4 regions of the Alkalilimnicola sp. S0819 genome follow, and region 1 is predicted to be linked to each of the others. Evidence: predicted binding sites of a transcription regulator. Region 1 holds the regulator's gene; each other region holds the start of a gene.
What was found. Region 1 encodes FliA, which starts transcription of late flagellar genes. Its sites were predicted from a motif close to GCTAAAGTTNNNNNNNNNNCNGCCGATA; they were not measured.

Region 1 (4,584 bases):
GTACGATGACCCGGCGCGGGCCTGGACCCAGGCCATGGCCATCATCGCCAAGCATCTGCCGGTCACCGGCGACGATATCCTGGAGCAGGGCGGCATGGTCGCCGTGGTAGGCCCCACCGGGGTGGGCAAGACCACCACCGTGGCCAAGCTCGCCGCCCGCTACGCCCTGCGCCATGGCCGCAATGCGGTGGCCCTGGTGAGCACCGACAACTTCCGCATCGGCGCCCAGGACCAGCTGCGCAACTTCGCCCGCATCCTCGGCGTGCCGGTGCACACCGCCGCCAACTCCCAGGAGCTGGAGCGGGTGCTCGGCGAATTGAAGGGCAAGCGCCTGGTGCTGGTGGACACCGCCGGCATGAGCCAGCGCGACATGCGCCTGAACGAGCAGCTCCAGGCCCTGGCCGATCGCAAGCTGGCCCTGCGCCCGTATCTGGTGGTCTCGGCCAACAGCCAGCTGGCGGCCTTGTCCGAGACCGTGCGGGCCTTTCGCAAGGTCAAGCCCGTGGGCTGCATCGTCACCAAGCTGGACGAGGCCACCAGCCTTGGCGGCGTCGTCACCGCGGTGTTGCGCTATCAGCTGCCGCTGGCCTATCTCGGCACCGGCCAGCGTGTGCCGGAGGACCTGCAGCCGGCACGCAGTGATAGACTGATCGAACAATTACAGGAACTGGTCCAGCGCTATCGCGAGGAATCCGACGAAGAGACGCTGGCCTTCACTCTCAGCGGTGCGGGCCATGTGGGCTGAGGGCGGCGGCATGGATCAGGCGGCGGGATTGAGACGCATGGCAAATCCGAAACCAGTCAAGGTCATCGCGGTGACCAGCGGCAAGGGCGGCGTGGGCAAGACCAACGTCTCCGTCAACCTGGCCGTGTCCCTGTCGCGTCTGGGCCGAAAGGTGATGCTGTTCGACGCCGACCTGGGGCTGGCCAATGTGGACGTGCAGCTGGGGCTTTCGGCCAAGCACAACCTCTCCCATGTGATAGACGGCAGCGCCACCCTGGAAGAGGTGCTGCTGCAGGGCCCGGAGGGCATCTGGATCGTGCCCGCCTCCTCCGGCACCCAGCGCATGGCCGAGCTGGACCCGGCCGAGCATGTGGGGCTGATCCGCTCCTTCAGCGAACTCAATCACGACCTGGACTACCTGATCGTGGACACCGCCGCGGGCATCTCCGACGGCGTGGTGAGCTTTGCCCGGGCGGCCCGGGACGTGATGGTGGTGGTCTGCGACGAGCCCTCGTCCATCACCGACGCCTATGCCCTGTGCAAGGTGTTGAGCAAGGACCATGGGGTGGAGCGCTTCCACGTGGTGGCCAACCGGGTGCGCAGCCCGGCGGAAGGCCAGGCGCTGCACGCCAAGCTGGCCGCGGCCACCAACCGCTTCCTGGACCTGACGCTGGATTACGCCGGTGCCGTGCCCGAGGACGATGCCCTGCGCCGCGCGGTGCAGCGTCAGAAAGCCGTCAGCGCCACCTTCCCCGGCAGCCCCGCCGGGCGCGCCTTCGTGGAGCTGGCCCGGCGGGTGGACAAATGGCCCCTGCCCACGGCCGCCGAGGGGCATCTGGAATTCTTCGTGGAGCGCCTGATCCAGTACAGCGCCGACATGGGGGAGGTAGTCTGATGATCGGGCACGCCATGTACAACGAGGTGGAGCAGCAGGGCGATAACGACGTGGTGGTGCGCCATGCGCCCCTGGTCAAGCGCATCGCCCACCACCTGATGAATCGCTTGCCCCCCAGCGTGCAGCTGGAGGACTTGATCCAGGCGGGCATGATCGGCCTGCTGGAGGCGGCGCGGCACTACGATGCCAGCCAGGGGGCGAGCTTCCAGACCTATGCCGGTATACGCATCCGCGGCGCCATGCTCGACGAGATCCGTCGTCTGGACTGGACGCCGCGCTCGGTGCATCGCAAGGGCCGCGGTGTGGCGGAAGCCATCCACGAGCTGGAGAATCTGCTGGGGCGCGAGCCGCGGGATGCCGAGGTGGCCGAAGCCATGGGCATCGGCCTGGAGGAATACCATCGCATCCTCCAGGACGTGGCCAACGCCCGGGTGTTCAGCATAGACGACGAAGATTCGGACGCGGGCCGAGAGCGCGGCGACGAGGGCCTGGGGCCGCTCGCGCAGCTGCAGGAAGCCGGCTTCAGCCAGGATCTGACCGAGGCCATCGCCGAGCTGCCCGAACGCGAGCAGCTGGTGATGGCTCTGTATTACGATGAGGAGTTGAACCTCAAGGAGATCGGCGCGGTGCTCGGGGTGAGCGAATCCCGCGTCAGCCAGATACACGGACGCATCATGCTCAAGTTGCGCAAGCATCTGGCCGATTGGGTCAGGTAAGTCAAAGAGGGGATAGACGGTGCCATTGGACAAGAACATGAAGATCCTCATTGTGGATGACTTTTCCACGATGCGTCGGATCATCAAGAACCTGCTGCGGGATCTGGGCTTTACCAACACCGCCGAAGCGGATGACGGCAATACGGCCTTGCCCATCCTGAAAAAGGGCGGTTTCGATTTTCTGGTCACCGACTGGAACATGCCGGGCATGACCGGTATCCAGTTGTTGAAGGAAGTCCGCGCCGACCCGGATCTGCAAAGCCTGCCCATTCTGATGGTCACGGCCGAGGCCAAGCGCGAGCAGATCATCGAAGCGGCCCAGGCGGGGGTGAACGGCTACATCGTCAAGCCCTTCACCGCGGCCACCCTGAAAGAGAAGATCGACAAGATCTTCGAACGCCTGGAGGGCTGAGTCATGGCCGACAAGAAGCCCCTGGAGGTCTTCCCCAACCGGGAATACCTGGAACTTGCCCGCGGTCTCATCGCTGCCCTGGAGGCAGGCGAGATGAAGGACGCCGAAGGCATCGTCGATGAGCTCACGCAGCTGCGCGAGACCGAGCTCTACAAGGAACTCGGCATGCTCACTCGCGAGCTGCACGAGTCCATCAAGTCCTTTCGTGAGGACACCCGGCTTTCCAGCATGGTCTCCAGCGAGATCCCCGACGCCCGCGACCGGCTCAACCACGTCATCACCATGACCGATCAGGCGGCGCACCGCACGCTCACCGCCATCGAGGAGAGCATGCCGCTGGTGGACGAGATCTCCGGCAAGTCCCGGGAGCTCAACGAGCAGTGGAGTCGCTTTCGCCGCCGAGAGCTCTCGGTGGACGAGTTCCGGGAGCTCAGCCGGGAGCTGGAAGAGTATCTGGGCTTTGTCGACGCCAAGAGCGGCGCGCTCAACAGCAGCCTCACCGAGGCCCTGATGGCCCAGGATTACCAGGATCTCACCGGCCAGATCATCCGCCGGGTGATCAACCTGGTGCAGGAAATGGAAAGCAAGCTGGTGCAACTGGTCGCGCTTGCGGGCAAGCCGGAGAGGGCAGGGGCTAGTGAAAAGCCGAAAGCTGCCGATACCCAAGAAGACAGAATCAAGGCGGAGGGTCCCGCCATTCCCGGCAAGGACGATGTGGGCGTCGTCCAGGGTCAGGACGAGGTGGACGATCTGTTGTCCAGTCTAGGCTTCTAGAGGTTCGCGCATGGCCATCGACATCGAAGACGATATTGTTCAGGACTTTCTGGTCGAATCCCGGGAAATCCTCGACGCCCTGGGGGAGCAGCTCGTCGAGCTGGAACAGCGGCCCCAGGACAAGGATTTGCTGAACGCCGTCTTCCGCGGGTTTCACACCATCAAGGGCGGCGCGGGTTTTCTCGCGCTGGACCCGCTGGTGGAGGTGTGCCATCGCACCGAGGACCTGTTCAATCTGCTGCGCAGCGGTGAGAAGGCCGTTACCGCCGACCTGATGGACACGGTGCTCAAGGCGCTGGATGTGGTCATCGAGCAATTCGGCACCATCGAGAACGGCGGCGACCCGCAGCCGGCCTCGCCGGAACTGCTGGCGATGCTGGATCGGCTGAACGTGCCCGACGCCGAGGCGCCGCCCGCCGCCGAGGCGCTGCCTGCGGATACGCCCCCCGCCCAGGGCGGCGGCGATGATATCAGCGACCAGGAATTCGAGGCGCTGCTGGACGCGCTGGAAGCGGAAAAGGCCGGGGCGGCCAAGCCCGTCGAGCCGCCTCCGCCCGCCGACAAGCCGGCGGCCAAGGGCTCGGCCGACGAGATCAGCGAAGAAGAGTTCGAGGCGCTGCTGGACGAATTGCACGGCCCGGGCGGCCCCAAGGGCGCGGCGGCGCCGCCGAAAACGCCGGAAAAGCCCGCGGCGAGCGGCTCTTCGGACGAAATCACCGACGACGAATTCGAAGCCCTGCTCGATGACCTGCACGGCAAGGGCAAGGCCCCCGAGCCCAAGGCGCCGGCCGCCGGTAGCCAGGGCAAGAGCGCGGGCCAGGCCGCCGACCAGGCGCCGTCCCAGCCGCCGGCGGCCGGATCGACGGCGCCCGTGGCCAAGGCGCAGTCGCCGGCGAAGCCCGACGCGGCGCCCGCCGAAGCCGAGCAGCGCAAGGCCGGCCCCAAGGGCGACACCACCGTGCGGGTGGATACCGCCAAGCTCGACGACATCATGAACCTGGTGGGCGAGCTGGTGCTGGTGCGCAACCGCCTGTCGACCCTGCGCGGCCAACTCGCCGACGAG
Region 2 (4,584 bases), on a different contig from region 1:
CTGATTCCCATGATCAATCTGGGCCTGCTCTATTTTCTCGCCTTCGCGGACTGGCCGGCGGACAAGGAGAACACATGAACACGCAACACCAAGCCCGACAGGACGAGCACACCGTCAAGGACCCCGTCTGCGGCATGTCGGTGGACCCGCACACCACGGAACACCGAAGCCAGCATGCGGGGCAGAGCTGGCATTTCTGCTCGGCACACTGCAAGTCCCGGTTCGACGACGATCCGCAGCGGTACACCGACCCCAGCGCCGCACGCGAAGAACCCGTAGACCCGGGGGCCATGTACACCTGCCCCATGCACCCGGAGGTTCGACAGCAGGGCCCCGGCGACTGTCCGATCTGCGGCATGGCGCTGGAGCCTGAACAGGTCAGCCGCGACAGCGAGCCCTCCGAAGAACTGCGGAGCATGACCTGGCGCTTCTGGGTGGGCCTGGTGCTGACGCTGCCGGTGTTCCTGCTGGAAATGGGCGGGCACTTGGTCGCGCTGGACCGGATCGTGCCGCCGCAAATGTCCAACTGGGTGCAACTGGCCTTCGCAACGCCGGTGGTGCTCTGGTGCGGCTGGCCGTTCTTCGTCCGGGGCTGGAAGTCGATACTCAGACGCCAGCTGAACATGTTCACCCTGATCGCCATCGGTACCGGCGTGGCGCTGCTCTACAGTCTGGTGGCCACCCTGGCGCCGCAGATCTTCCCCGATGCCTTCCGCCAGCAGGACGGCTCGGTGGCGGTCTATTTCGAGGCTGCCGCGGTCATCGTCGTGCTGGTGCTGCTCGGCCAGGTGCTGGAATTGCGGGCTCGCGAGAAGACCTCCGGCGCCATCAAGGCACTGCTGGACCTGGCCCCCGCCACGGCGCGCAAGCTGGACGACCAGGGCGGCGAGCAGGACGTTTCGCTGGATCAGGTCGAGGTCGGCGATCGCCTGCGGGTACGCCCCGGCGACAAGGTGCCGCTGGATGGCGAGGTGCTGGAAGGCGGCTCCCACGTCGACGAATCCATGGTCACCGGCGAGCCGTTGGCGATCCGCAAGCAGGCGGGTGATGCCGTGATCGGCGGCAGCATCAACCAGCAAGGCAGCTTCATCATGCGCGCCGACAAGATCGGCCGCGACACCATGCTCTCCCAGATCGTGCAGATGGTGGCCAGCGCCCAGCGCAGCCGGGCGCCGATCCAGGGCCTGGCGGACCAGGTGTCCGCCTGGTTCGTGCCCGCGGTCATCGTCATCGCGGTGCTTGCTTTCATCGTCTGGTCCCTGGTCGGGCCGACCCCGCCCATGGCCTTCGGCCTGATCGCCGGCGTCAGCGTGCTGATCATCGCCTGCCCCTGCGCGCTGGGCCTGGCCACCCCCATGTCCATCATGGTCGGGGTCGGCCGCGGCGCCCAGAGCGGCGTACTGATCCGCGACGCGGAAGCATTGGAGCGCATGGAAAAGGTGGACACCGTGGTGGTGGACAAGACCGGCACCCTGACCGAAGGCAAGCCCCAGGTGACCCGGCTGGTACCGGCCACGGGTGTCAGCGACGAGGAACTGATGCGCTACGCCGGCGCGCTGGAGAAAGGCAGCGAACACCCACTGGCCCATGCCATTCTGGAGAAGGCCCGGGAGATGGAACTCGACCTGCCGGACGTGGAAGGCTTCGATTCGCCCAACGGCAAAGGGGTCACCGGCACGCTGGACGGCCTGCGCGTACTGATCGGCAACCGCCTGCTGATGGAGGCGGAAGGAGTCGACAGCGCCGCCCATGAGCAGGAGGCGGACCGCCTGCGCGAGGATGGCGCCACCGTGATCTTCGCCGCGGCGGGCGGCAGGGTCCTGGGCCTGCTGGCCATCGCCGACCCGATCAAGGAAACCACCCGTGCCGCCATCGACGCCCTGCATGAAGACGGCATCCGCGTCGTCATGCTCACCGGTGACAACCACACCTCGGCTGTAGCCGTGGCCCGGAAGCTCGACATCGATGAGGTGAAGGCGGAAGTGCTGCCCGAGGACAAGGGCAAGATCGTCCGGGAATTCATGGAGGCGGGTCGCGTCGTCGCCATGGCCGGCGACGGCGTCAACGATGCGCCGGCGCTGGCGACAGCGGATGTCGGCGTGGCCATGGGCACCGGCACCGATGTCGCCATCGAAAGTGCGGGCATCACCCTGCTGCGGGGCGATCTGATGGGCATCGTCGAGGCACTGCATCTATCCCGGGCCACCATGCGCAACATCCGCCAGAACCTGTTCTTCGCCTTCGTCTACAATGCCGCCGGCGTGCCCATCGCCGCGGGGGTGCTGTATCCCTTCGCCGGCATCCTGCTGTCGCCCATCTTCGCCGCCGCGGCCATGTCGCTGTCTTCGGTCAGCGTCATCGCCAATGCGCTGCGGCTGCGGGTGACGAAATTGTCCTGAGCACGCCCGGGACGCTCCGCAGAGGGCAGCACGAACGGCTGCCCTCAACATTTCCCCGCGGCAGCCGTTATAACGAGTACCAACGACCACGCCTCAGCTACGGGGAGAATGCTCATGACCGCTGTCCTGCGCCAGTTCAGGATTCGCGCCCGGATGTCACTCATCGCGGCCTTCGTGGTGGCGTCCATGATGGCCATCGCCTGGATGGCCGCGAGCACCCTGGAGCGCGAGCTCTGGGACGCGAGTCGCCAGCGCATGGCCGAGGTGGTGCAGACCGCCAGCGGTGTGCTCAAGCACTACCACGCCCTGGAGCAGTCCGGCGAACTGACCCGACGCCAGGCACAGGAGGCCGCCAAAACCGCCGTGGCCGGCATGCGCTACGGCGAGGACGGCTATCTGTGGATCAATGACCTGCAACCGCGCATGGTGATGCATCCCGAACAACCGCAACTCGACGGCACGGACCTCAGCAGCAAGACCGACCCCAACGGCAAGCGCCTGTTCGTGACCTTTGTCGAGGTCGTCCGTGAGCAGGGTGCCGGTTATGTGGATTACCTCTGGCCCAAGCCCGATCACGACGAGCCGGTGGAGAAAGTCTCTTACGTGCAATTGTTCGAGCCCTGGGGCTGGGTCCTGGGCTCGGGCGTGTACATGGACAGCGTGCAGGCGGCGCTGGCCGAGCGGCTGTTGCTGGAGGCGGGCAAGGTCCTGTTGGTGCTGATCCTGCTGGCGGCGCTGTCCGCCCTGGTGGTGCGCAGCATCACCGGCCCGCTGGGCGCCACCATCGCCCGACTCCGGGATATCTCCGAAGGCACCATGGACCTCACCACGCGGGTCGACACCAGCGGCCGCGACGAACTCAGCGAACTGGCCCGGAGTTTCAACAAGCTGTTGCTGTCGGTGCAGGAGGTGATCCGCGAGGTGGGCCGCTCCAACGGCCAGCTGAGCAGTTCCACCGAGACCCTGAGCCGAGTCACCGCCAGCGCCCGCGAGGGCATGCACAGCCAACAGGCCGACACCGAGCAGTTGGCCAGCGCCATGAATCAGATGCTGGCCACGGTGCAGGAAGTCGCCCGCAATGCCGCCACCGCCGCCGACGCCACCGCTCAGGCTGAAGGCGAGGCGGGTAACGGCCGCCGGGTCGTGGAATCCACCATGGCCGCCATCGGGGCGCTCTCCGAGGAGCTGGAACGCTCCCGGGACGAGGCCGCCAGCCTGGCCGAGGATTCCCACAGCATCGGCACTGTGCTGGATGTGATCAACGGCGTGGCCGAACAGACCAACCTGCTGGCGTTGAACGCCGCCATCGAGGCGGCCCGAGCCGGCGAGCAGGGCCGCGGCTTCGCCGTGGTGGCCGACGAGGTGCGCACCCTGGCCCAGCGCACCCAGGAATCCACCCAGGAGATTCAAGGCATCATCGAGCGGCTGCAGGGCAAAGCTCAACAGGCGGTGGAAGGCATGGCCGAGACCGCCAAGCGGGCAGCCGCCTCGGTGGCCGAGTCGGCGCAGGCGGGCGATGCACTCAACGCCATCGCCACGGCGGTGTCCACCATCAACGACATGAACACCCAGATCGCCAGCGCCTCCGAGGAGCAGGCCTCCACCGCCGAGGAGATCAGCCGCAGTGTCAGCCACATCCGCGATGTGGCGGTGGAGACCGCCCAGGGCGTGGATGAAAGCCAGAGCGCGGCCCGGGAAGTGGGCGATGTGGCGCAGCGCCTGCAGGGCCTGCTGAACCGCTTCCGGGTCTGAGCAACCGGGCCGTCCTGGCCTTCCCACACGGCGGGCCCATACTGTGGGCTTCACCGCAGGTGACACGGTGCAAGTCTGCCTGCCGTGGCCGGCGCCCGCGGGCGCCGCGCGCGATGTGGGGTTCCCGGCAGGCCCCACCCCGCGGTTCTTATGTCCCCGCGGCCAGGCGTGCCTTGCGCTCGCGCCAGTCCGGCAGGGCCTCGTCCATCAACGCATAGAAGCGCGGGCTGTGATTGAACTCCCGCAGATGGCACAGCTCGTGGACGATGACGTAATCGATACAGGCCAGCGGCTGCTTGATCAGTTCCAGATTGAGGTTGACCCGCCCGCGACTGGAGCAACTGCCCCAGCGGCTACGCATCCAGCGCAGACCCAGCTCGGGTAACGGAATGCCCCAATGGGCCAGCGCCCCATGGCAGGCGGCCAGCCGTTC
Region 3 (4,584 bases), on a different contig from region 1:
CGCGCACGCGGGCCGCCCGGACGCTGCCCCGTGAGCCGGTCTCCATCAGCCCCTGGGACTGTTCGCTCAGGCGGCTCAGGGTGTTGTCTATGTCCGCGGTGGCGTCCGAGGTCTGCCCGGCCAGCGCCTTGATCTCCTCGGCCACATTGGCGAAGCCCCGGCCGGCGTCGCCCGCGCGGGCGGCCTCGATGGTGGCGTTGAGCGCCAGCAGGTTGGTCTGCTTGGCGATGGCGCCGATGCCCTTGGCCACCTTGGTGACCCGGCGCAGGGCTTCCGACAGGCCCTTGAGCTTGCTCTCCACCCCGCCCACGGAATCGGTCAGGCGCTGAATGCCTTCCAGGGAGCGGTGGATGGTATCTTCTGAACGCCCGATGTCGGCATTGGCGGCGCCCGCCACGTGCTGGGCGTTGCGCGCGGCGGCGTCGACGATCTTGTTGGCGCCGGACAGGTGCTCGGCGATTCTCACCAATTCGGCGAACTGCGTGACTTCCCGCTTGACCTGGCCGTCCACGTCGTCCACATGGCCGGCAATATCGTTGACCTCTATGGCCAGTTTGCCGGCGCGTTGGGCCACCTGTTCGATGACCTTGTGGTAATTTTCGCCGTCCGTCTCGGGCGCGGTCTTGGCGTTTCTGCGTACCAGTTTCAGTGCCATGGCGGAGTTCTCCGGGGCAGTGCCTTATTCGACGAAATAGGTCACGCGCAGGCAGCCCCAGTGGCGGCCGCGCACGTGGATGGGTGACGAGCAGTCCTTGAGCAGCATATACACGCCGTTACCGATGTGCGGGCGGTAGGTTTGCAGCAGGAAGGGCTGGGTGTTGGCCGCTGCCGCCTTGGCCACACGATCGGTGAGGATGCGGCGGTTGCGGCAGTGTTTCATGTTCCAGGCCGGGTCGTCGCTCTGCGGCTTGGAGCTGACCTTCATGTGGGTGGGCAGGTAACCATTGACGTCCATGGCCACACAGGCGGTTACCTTCTCGAAATGCTCGCCGTAGTATTCCTGCACCTGGGGCAGGACACGATCGGTGAATTCCGTAAAGCGTGTCATGTGCTGCTGCGGGTTGGTGCCGGGGATCGGCTGATAATTGTGGTCGAACAGTTCCGACTCGGAGATGTCGCCGTTCTCCAGGGCCTCTTCGAAAAGTTGCGAGATGCGCGACGCCGCTTCCTGTGCGCTGTTGATGTACTGGGTATCCACCGTCTCCACGCCCTTGACGCAGGTGATGCGGATCAGCTCCTCGGTGTGAGTGAGCAGGCGGGTGGCCTGGTCACGGGCCTGCTGCAAGGCGATGGTTGCTTCCTTCACATCCTCGGTCATGCCCTCGAGGCCGCTGACGGTCTCGCCGCAGTAGCGGTCGATGTCGTGCACCGACTGGCCGATACGGTTGGACTCGGTGTCCACATCGGCCATGGCGCTGCCGACGGTTTCCATCACCTCGCGGATCGCCTGGGTGCCTTCCTGCACTTCACGGGCGCGTTCGGTGCTCTCGGAACCCGAGCGGATCAGGTCATCGATCAGGGCGGTGAGTTCCTCCAGGATGTCATGGATCTCGGCGGTGGCGTCGGCGGTCTGCTTGGCCAGCTCCTTCACGTGCTCGGCCACCACCGCGAAGCCCCGGCCCACTTCGCCGGCGCGGGTCGCCTCGATGGTGGCGTTGAGTGCGAGCAGATTGGTCTGCTTGGCGATGATGCCTATGCCCTTGGCCACATCGGCCACCCCGTGCAGGGCATCGTTCAGGCCGCTCAGCTGGGACTCGATCTCGGTGACATCGTCGGTGAGCGCGTGGATGTCCGAGAGGGAAGCGCTGATGGTGTTGCGGGAGCGCTCCACATGGGTGCTGGCGGCGGCGGCGGCCCGGCGCGCCCGCCGCGCGGCCTCGTCCACCACCTTGTTGCTCTGGCCCATCTCGTGGGCGATGGCACGCAGTTCATCGAAGAGCTTGGCTTCCTTGGCGACCCGCTCGCTCACCTCGTCGATTTCGGCGGCGATGTCGAGCACCTCTATACCGAGTCCACCGGCCCGGTCGGCGACCTTCTGGATGATCTGCACGTACTCGCGCCGGTTCCCGCTACGGAACTCAGTATCTGGGGAATCAGCCTTCATGTGGGCTATCCAGCTAGCGATCATGGTAGGTTCTCCATGGCATGGCCCGCCTGGCGCAACAGGCGCCGTTGCAATCTGTGACGGCAGGATGGCGGAAAACTTGAGCTTGGGGGGGCGGAGGTGACGCGCACGTCGAATTTGCCGTATCGTGTACTAACTCTTTGTATAAAAGGGCCGCCGCCCTGAGAAGCACAACAATACTACGCCGAAGCTAGCGAATAATAACGATGTCGGGAAGTTCCATGATCATAGGCGACGTCGACACGGTCGCCTCGCCGGTGCTGGCGCCGGTTCGCCAGCTCCAGGACGGTTGGGCGGGGCTGGACGAGGCCGCGTCGCTGGAGACCCTGCGGGCACTGCAACGCCAGGCCTGTGCGCTCAGCGAGAGCGCCGCCGAGCATGGCTACCGCAAGGTGGCCGATCTGGCCGGCATCATCGACGTGATGCTCGCGCCCTTGGCCGAGGGCGAGGAGACTTTCACCCGCGAGTTCAAGGATATCCTGCGCGATTATCTGGAGGCCCTGGTCAAGCTCAGTGCGGAAACTCCGTGCGCACCGCGCCCGGAGGTGGTCGAGGCCGTAGGCGCCCAGGCCCGGCGCAGCCTGCGGGTGCTGATCCTTGAAGCCGAGGAAACCCTGGCCGACGAACTCTCGCACCAGATCGCCCACTTCGGCTACAGCATAGAAACCGCCGCCACCCTGGATGAGCTGCTGGCCTTGCTGGCCGAGGAAACCCCGGAGGCGGTGGTCATGGACGTGCTGCTCCCCGAGGAGGAGCTCAGCCTCAGCGAGGCCGCCCAGCGAGTGCGCGAGCTGGGTGGCGAGGATCTGCCGCTGCTCTTCCTTACCGAGCGGGGCGATATCGAATCGCGGCTGCGGGCGGCGCGGGCCGGTGCCGACGCCTATGTGCTCAAGCCCGTGGACGTGCACGAGCTGGTGGACCAGCTGGACAAGCTGACCACCGAGCAGGAGAAGGATCCCTTTCACATCGTCATCGTGGAGGACAGTTCCACCCAGGCGATCTACTACTCCACCATCCTCAAGCGCGCGGGCATGCACACCACGGTGGTCAACGACTCCATCCGCGTGCTGGAAGTCCTGGACGAGGCCGCCGCCGACCTGATCCTGATGGACATGTACATGCCGGGCTGCAGCGGCACGGAACTGGCCACGGTGATCCGCCAGGTGCCGCGCTACGCCAGCATTCCCATCGTATTCCTGTCGGCGGAAACGCAATTGGAGCGTCAGCTGGACGCCATGAGCCTGGGCGGTGACGATTTCCTCACCAAGCCCATCAGCCCGGCGCACCTGATCCGCTCGGTGGCCATCCGCGCCGAGCGTGCCCGCATCCTGCGCTCACTGATGCTCACCGACAACCTCACCGGGCTGCTCAACCACACCAGCATCAAGGAGCAGCTGCACAACGAGGTGGCCCGGGCGGCTCGGCGGGGCGGCACCTTGTCCTTCGCCATGATCGACATCGACCACTTCAAGTCCGTGAACGACACCCACGGCCACCCGGTGGGGGATCGGGTGATCAAGACCCTCGCCCGGGTGCTGCAACAGCGCCTGCGCAAGACCGATTACATCGGCCGCTACGGGGGCGAAGAGTTTGCCGTGATTCTCCCCGACGCCGATGCCCCCACCGCCGCCGCCATCGTCGACCAGGTACGCAAGAGCTTCGGCAAGATCCGCCAGTTCTCCAGCGAAGGTGTGTTCGCCTGCAGTTTCAGCGCCGGCGTTGCCAGCTTCCCCGATTGCCCCGACGCGGTGGAGGTCGCGCTGGAGGCGGACAAGGCGCTCTATGCCGCCAAGCACGCCGGACGCAATACGGTGAGCATCGCGGTCCGCGATTGATTTACCGCCGCGCCGGTCCTGTCTCGACACGCCTCGTCGGCTACCTCCCCCCTCCCGCAAGGCCGCGAATGCTGCGCTGCAGTGTCGAAATGTTGCGACATATGACTCGAAAACCAGTAAAAGTGTGATGCAAATCACAGTTTGCCGGCGAGTAATGCTGCAGTTTTGGGTGCATCGGCCGATAAACAAATAGACTTTATAGATTATGCGGCTGCACCATGAGGAGGGGTCCATGTTTCATCTTTACTGGTCACAGCAGGTGCTCGCCGCCAACGCCCAAGCGATGGCGCAGATGTGCAATCTTTGGGCCGCCGGCTGGAACGGCATGGCGGAGCAACTAGGGCGCAGCGGCTCCGAGGAGCACTGGCTGAGTTCCGTGCATGCCCGGCGCAACAACTGGAGCCCGGCGGTGAGCAATTGTGCCGCCGGCGCCTACAGCGCCTGGGGCCTGGATCTCTCCCGCCGTGTCGCCGCCAACGAGGCCCGCTACCGGGACGGTCGTCAGAAGGCTTGAGCCGCGCCTCCGCTGGCTTGGCTCGCGACCACGCGGACGCGCTTTCGCGCACGTCCACGACAATCCCTGTCGCTCCGACGCGCTAGACTCTGGTTCTGAAGACTTCAGGA
Region 4 (4,584 bases), on a different contig from region 1:
GCCTTTCGCCGAGAGGGCCGAGGCCATTCGCCGCTCCTGCAGGGGGCTTTGTCACACGCTTAGCGGCGAAGCCGCCGAAGGCGGGATCGAGGATCTCCGCCTTCCCCGGCTTCAGCTCTTGAACCCCTTCACCTGATCCTGCAGGCGGCTGCCCATCCGCGCCAGTTCCTCGGCGGCGGTGTCCAGCTGCGCCGAGGCGGCGGCGGTCTGGTCCACCACTTCCCGCACCCGCACGGTGCTGCGGTTGATGTCCTCCGCGGTGGCGGTCTGCTGTTCGGCAGCACTGGCGATCTGCGAATTCATGTCGTTGATCACCGTGACCTTCTGCGTGATGGAGCCAAGCCCCTCGCCGGCTTCGCTGGCCTGCTCCTCGGTCTCGGCCGCACTGTGCCCGCAGCGCTGCAGGCTCTGTGCCACGTGGCGTGCGCCGTCCTGAAGACGCTCGATGATGGTGCGGATCTCCTCGGTGGATTCCTGAGTTCGGCTGGCCAGAGTGCGCACCTCGTCGGCGACCACGGCGAAGCCGCGGCCCTGCTCGCCGGCGCGGGCCGCCTCGATGGCCGCGTTCAGAGCGAGCAGATTGGTTTGCTCGGCTACCCCGCTGATTACCTCCAGCACGGTGCCGATGTTGTCGCTGTCCGCCTGCAGGCGGGCGGCGAGTTTGCTCTCCTCCTGAACCTCGGCAGCCAGGGTATGGATGGCGGCGACCGTGCGTTCGACCAGCTGGGCGCCCTGTTTGGCGGCGCCGTCGGCGTCACCGGCGGCTTCGGCGGCACCAGCGGCGTTACGGGCGATCTCGTGGGCGGTGGCGGTCATCTCGTTCATGGCCGTGGCCACCTGGTCCACCTCGCTTTGCTGGGTCTTCACGCCATCGCTGGTCTGGCGGGTCACGGCACTGAGCTCTTCCGCGGCGGCGGCCAGCTGGGCGCTTTCCCGGCTGATATTGCTCACCAGGGCCTGAAGAGTCTGCAGGAAGCGGTTGATGGACAGGCTCAGGCGCCCGAACTCGTCCCGGTCATGGGCGGGCAGGCGCACGGTCAAGTCGCCCCGCCCGGCCTCGATCTCGCTCAGCAGGTCCGTGACCAGGATATCGGCCCGGCGCATGGGCCGTACGATGCTGCGGGTAATCAGCCAGGCCAGCAGCGCGCCCAGCACGATGGCGCCAATGAGCAACAGGGTGATATTCCGTTGTGCACTGTTGGAGGCCTCTGTGGCGCTGTCCGATTCGCGCACCAGTTCCTGGAAGACTTGCTTTTGCATGTCGGCGACCAAGGCGCCCATCTCGACGCCAGTGGGGTTCATGCGTCGCTCCAAAGCCTCGCCCAGGGTCTGGGTGGCCTTCACCAGCCGGTCGAAGCCGTCGCGGAAGGTCTGGGCGGCGAGGCGCGCGGCCTGCAGCTTGGCGTTGGCTTCCTGGTCCAGTTGGTCGACCAGTTCCAGCTTGCCGAGGAAATTCTCCATTTCCGCCAGCTCATCATGCACGCGGTCGATGTGGTCCGGGTTGTGGGTGGCGAAGTAGCGCTGGCTGTACAGTCGGGCGAGCATCAGATGATGGTTCGCACGGCCGGTGTTGTAGGCATTGTTCACGGAGTAGCTTTCGTAAAAGCTGACGGTCAGCTCCTCCAGACTGTTCGCAGCCTGGATGCCACTTACGTCCAGCACCTCCCGCAAAACACGCTCCCGTTCCTGCACCGAGGGCGCGACGTCCTGGTCCATGCTCTGCACATAGCGTTGCTGCAGCGTGCTGAACTTTTCCAGCCGGTCGAGTTGGGCCGGGTTGGAGAAGTGCTGCTGGGCCTGGCGGATCTCCTCGCGCAGGCGGTTTGCCAGTTGGCGAAACTGATCAAGCTCCTCGGCGTTGGCGGTCAGGACATACTCCTGCAGGCGCAAGCGCTGGCGGTAGAGGTTGAACAGCATCTCCGCCGCCTCACCGGTCTTGGGCGCTTCCTCTTTCGCCAGTCGAGTCACTCGCTCGTTGAGTTGACTGATCTGGCCTTGGGAGACCAGGCCGATCATCAGCAACAGCACCAGAATCACCACGGGGGCGAGCAGGATCTTGCCGGCGATGCCGGCGCGGGCCAAGAGTGTGTTCACAACGCGTCCTCTTCAGACAGGAATGCCCGGCGGACTCCGGGTTTCATGGCATGCGCTGTTCTATAGCGGCAAGCAGTGGGGAAAGATGAGTGATGTGTAAAAATAGTGTGCTGTACATCACAGTTTTCGGCGGCGCCGCAGGCCGGGGTCGGAGGCTTCGCAGGGCGTCTCCGACCCCGACTGCGGCGGTGTTGCGGTTACGGCTCAGGCGGCGAGTCGCTTCAAGTAGTCCACGATCACCGCGGATTCGTACATCCACTCCACTTCGCCATCGGCATGCTCGATGCGCAGGCAGGGCACGGTGCCGCGGCCGCCCTGTTCCACCAGTTCGGCCTTGTGCGCCGGGTTCTTCAGGGTGTCCCGGTTCTCCACGTCCACGCCCAATTGGCGGATAGCGTCGCGCACCACCATGCAGAAGGGGCAGGAATAGTAGTTGTAGAGCGCCAGATGCTTCGGTTTCTGCATGAGTCCCTCCGCTTCAGTCCTGCTGGTCCAGGAAGCGTTCCGCGTCCAGCGCCGCCATGCAGCCGCTGCCCGCCGAGGTAATGGCCTGGCGGTAGACGTGGTCCATGACATCGCCGGCGGCGAACACACCATCCACGCTGGTTGCGGTGGCGTTGCCCTGCAGGCCGCTTTTTACCTTGATGTAGCCGTCGGCCATGTCCAGCTGCCCGGCGAAGATGTCGGTGTTGGGCTTGTGGCCGATGGCAATGAAGACGCCGGTGAGCGCCAGCTCCCGGGTTTCGCCGGATTGCGCGTGCTTGACCCGCGCGCCGGTCACGCCGGATTCATCGCCCAGCACCTCGTCCAGGGTATGGTGCCAGAGCAGATTGATCTTGCCTTCCTCTGCCCGCGCGAAGAGCTTGTCCTGGAGGATCTTCTCCGCGCGCAGGGTGTCGCGGCGGTGGATCAGGGTCACGCTGCGGGCGATGTTGGACAGGTACAGCGCCTCCTCCACGGCGGTGTTGCCGCCGCCCACCACGGCCACGTCCTGGTCGCGGTAGAAAAAACCGTCGCAGGTGGCGCAGGCGGACACGCCCCGGCCCTGGAAAGCCTCCTCGGAGGGCAGGCCCAGGTACTGCGCGCTGGCGCCGGTGGCGATGATCAGTGCGTCACAGGTGTACACCCCGCTGTCGCCTTCCAGGCGGAAGGGGCGCTGATTCAGGTCCACCGTGTGCACCTGGTCGAAGATGATCTCGGTATCGAAGCGCTCGGCATGGGCGCGCATACGATCCATCAGCGCCGGGCCCTGCAGGCCTTCCACGTCGCCGGGCCAGTTGTCCACGTCGGTGGTGGTGGTGAGCTGCCCGCCCATCTGCAGCCCGGTAACCAGCACCGGGCGCAAGTTGGCGCGGGCGGCGTAGACGGCGGCGGTGTAGCCGGCCGGGCCTGAGCCCAGAATCAACAGGCGTGCGTGTGTGGTCTCGGCCATGAGTGTTGGTCCTCTGAAAACGTGATGGCTGGTTCAGCCGATTTGCCCAATAGAGTAAGGGTATCGGCTGGCCGGGGGAACTTCATCCGGTTTATGCCCACCATAGCCGCGCGCTATGGGGTTTTTCCTGCCGGGCGCGCCCTGCGCGGCGCCGGCACTGTGCGGCTCAGGTAAACCGCCAGCAGTACCGCGGGCAGCCCCAGCGCGGTGGAGTACAGATAGAAGCTTACATAACCGTAACCGTCCACGATCAGCCCGGAAAAGCCGCCGATGAATTTCGGCACCAGCAGCATCAACGAGCTGAACAGGGCGTACTGGGTGGCGGTGTAGGCATGATGGGTGAGGCTGGAAAGGTAGGCGATGAACACCGTCGCCGCCATGCCGCCGGCGAGGTTGTCGACGGTGATGGCCGCGGCCAACCAGGGCATGCTTTGGCCCGCCAGGGCCAGGCCCACGAACATCAGGTTGGACGCGGCGGCAAGAATGGCGCCGGCGACCAAGGGGCGCATGATGCCGTAGCGGGCCACCAGTACGCCGCCCAGGAACATGCCGGCGATGCTCATGACAAAGCCGAAGGCCTTGCTGACGTTGGCGATGTCGGCCTTGGAGAAGCCCAGGTCGATGTAGAAGGCGTTGGCCATCACGCCCATGGTGATGTCGCTGATGCGGTAGACGGCGACGAAGGCGAGGATCATCAACGCCAGCCGGCCATTGCGCTGAAAGAACTCCACGAAGGGTTCCACCACCGCGACCCGCAGCCAGGGCAGCGGGCCGCGGGCCGCGGCGGCGGGAGGCGGGCGGGGGTGCTCGGGTTCGCGCACCGCCAGGGTGGTGAGCATGCCCACGCCCATCAGCAGGCCCATGGCGGTGTAGGACAGCTCCCAGCTGCTGAACTCCGCGATATACAGTGCGCCGGCGCCGGCCATGAGCATGGCGATGCGGTAACCGAGCTGGTAGGTGCTGGCCATGGCCGCCTGCAGCTCGTCGGCCACCGCTTCGATGCGGTAGGCGTCGATGACGATGTCCTGGGTGGCGGAGCTGAAGGCGATGAACAGCGC

Region 2: the regulator FliA is predicted to act here: its motif matches at 2,442-2,469, upstream of GBG68_RS09235 (methyl-accepting chemotaxis protein).
Region 3: the regulator FliA is predicted to act here: its motif matches at 2,183-2,210, upstream of GBG68_RS08895 (methyl-accepting chemotaxis protein).
Region 4: the regulator FliA is predicted to act here: its motif matches at 2,158-2,185, upstream of GBG68_RS09635 (methyl-accepting chemotaxis protein).

The regions. Positions count from the first base shown of each region.
Region 1 is NZ_WHIW01000004.1:17,892-22,475, reverse strand. Features, by position in the region: gene flhF (flagellar biosynthesis protein FlhF) at 1-745, shown strand, start outside; gene GBG68_RS04435 (MinD/ParA family protein) at 783-1,619, shown strand; gene GBG68_RS04430 (RNA polymerase sigma factor FliA) at 1,619-2,335, shown strand; gene cheY (chemotaxis response regulator CheY) at 2,361-2,747, shown strand; gene GBG68_RS04420 (protein phosphatase CheZ) at 2,751-3,521, shown strand; gene GBG68_RS04415 (chemotaxis protein CheA) at 3,532-4,584, shown strand, end outside.
Region 2 is NZ_WHIW01000009.1:80,723-85,306, forward strand. Features, by position in the region: gene GBG68_RS09225 (hypothetical protein) at 1-78, shown strand, start outside; gene GBG68_RS09230 (heavy metal translocating P-type ATPase) at 75-2,399, shown strand; gene GBG68_RS09235 (methyl-accepting chemotaxis protein) at 2,514-4,151, shown strand; gene GBG68_RS09240 (M48 family metallopeptidase) at 4,300-4,584, opposite strand, start outside.
Region 3 is NZ_WHIW01000009.1:13,215-17,798, reverse strand. Features, by position in the region: gene GBG68_RS08900 (methyl-accepting chemotaxis protein) at 1-655, opposite strand, end outside; gene GBG68_RS08895 (methyl-accepting chemotaxis protein) at 680-2,104, opposite strand; gene GBG68_RS08890 (diguanylate cyclase) at 2,347-3,960, shown strand; gene GBG68_RS08885 (hypothetical protein) at 4,193-4,474, shown strand.
Region 4 is NZ_WHIW01000010.1:39,030-43,613, forward strand. Features, by position in the region: gene GBG68_RS09635 (methyl-accepting chemotaxis protein) at 112-2,094, opposite strand; gene GBG68_RS09640 (glutathione S-transferase N-terminal domain-containing protein) at 2,299-2,559, opposite strand; gene trxB (thioredoxin-disulfide reductase) at 2,573-3,526, opposite strand; gene GBG68_RS09650 (AmpG family muropeptide MFS transporter) at 3,640-4,584, opposite strand, start outside.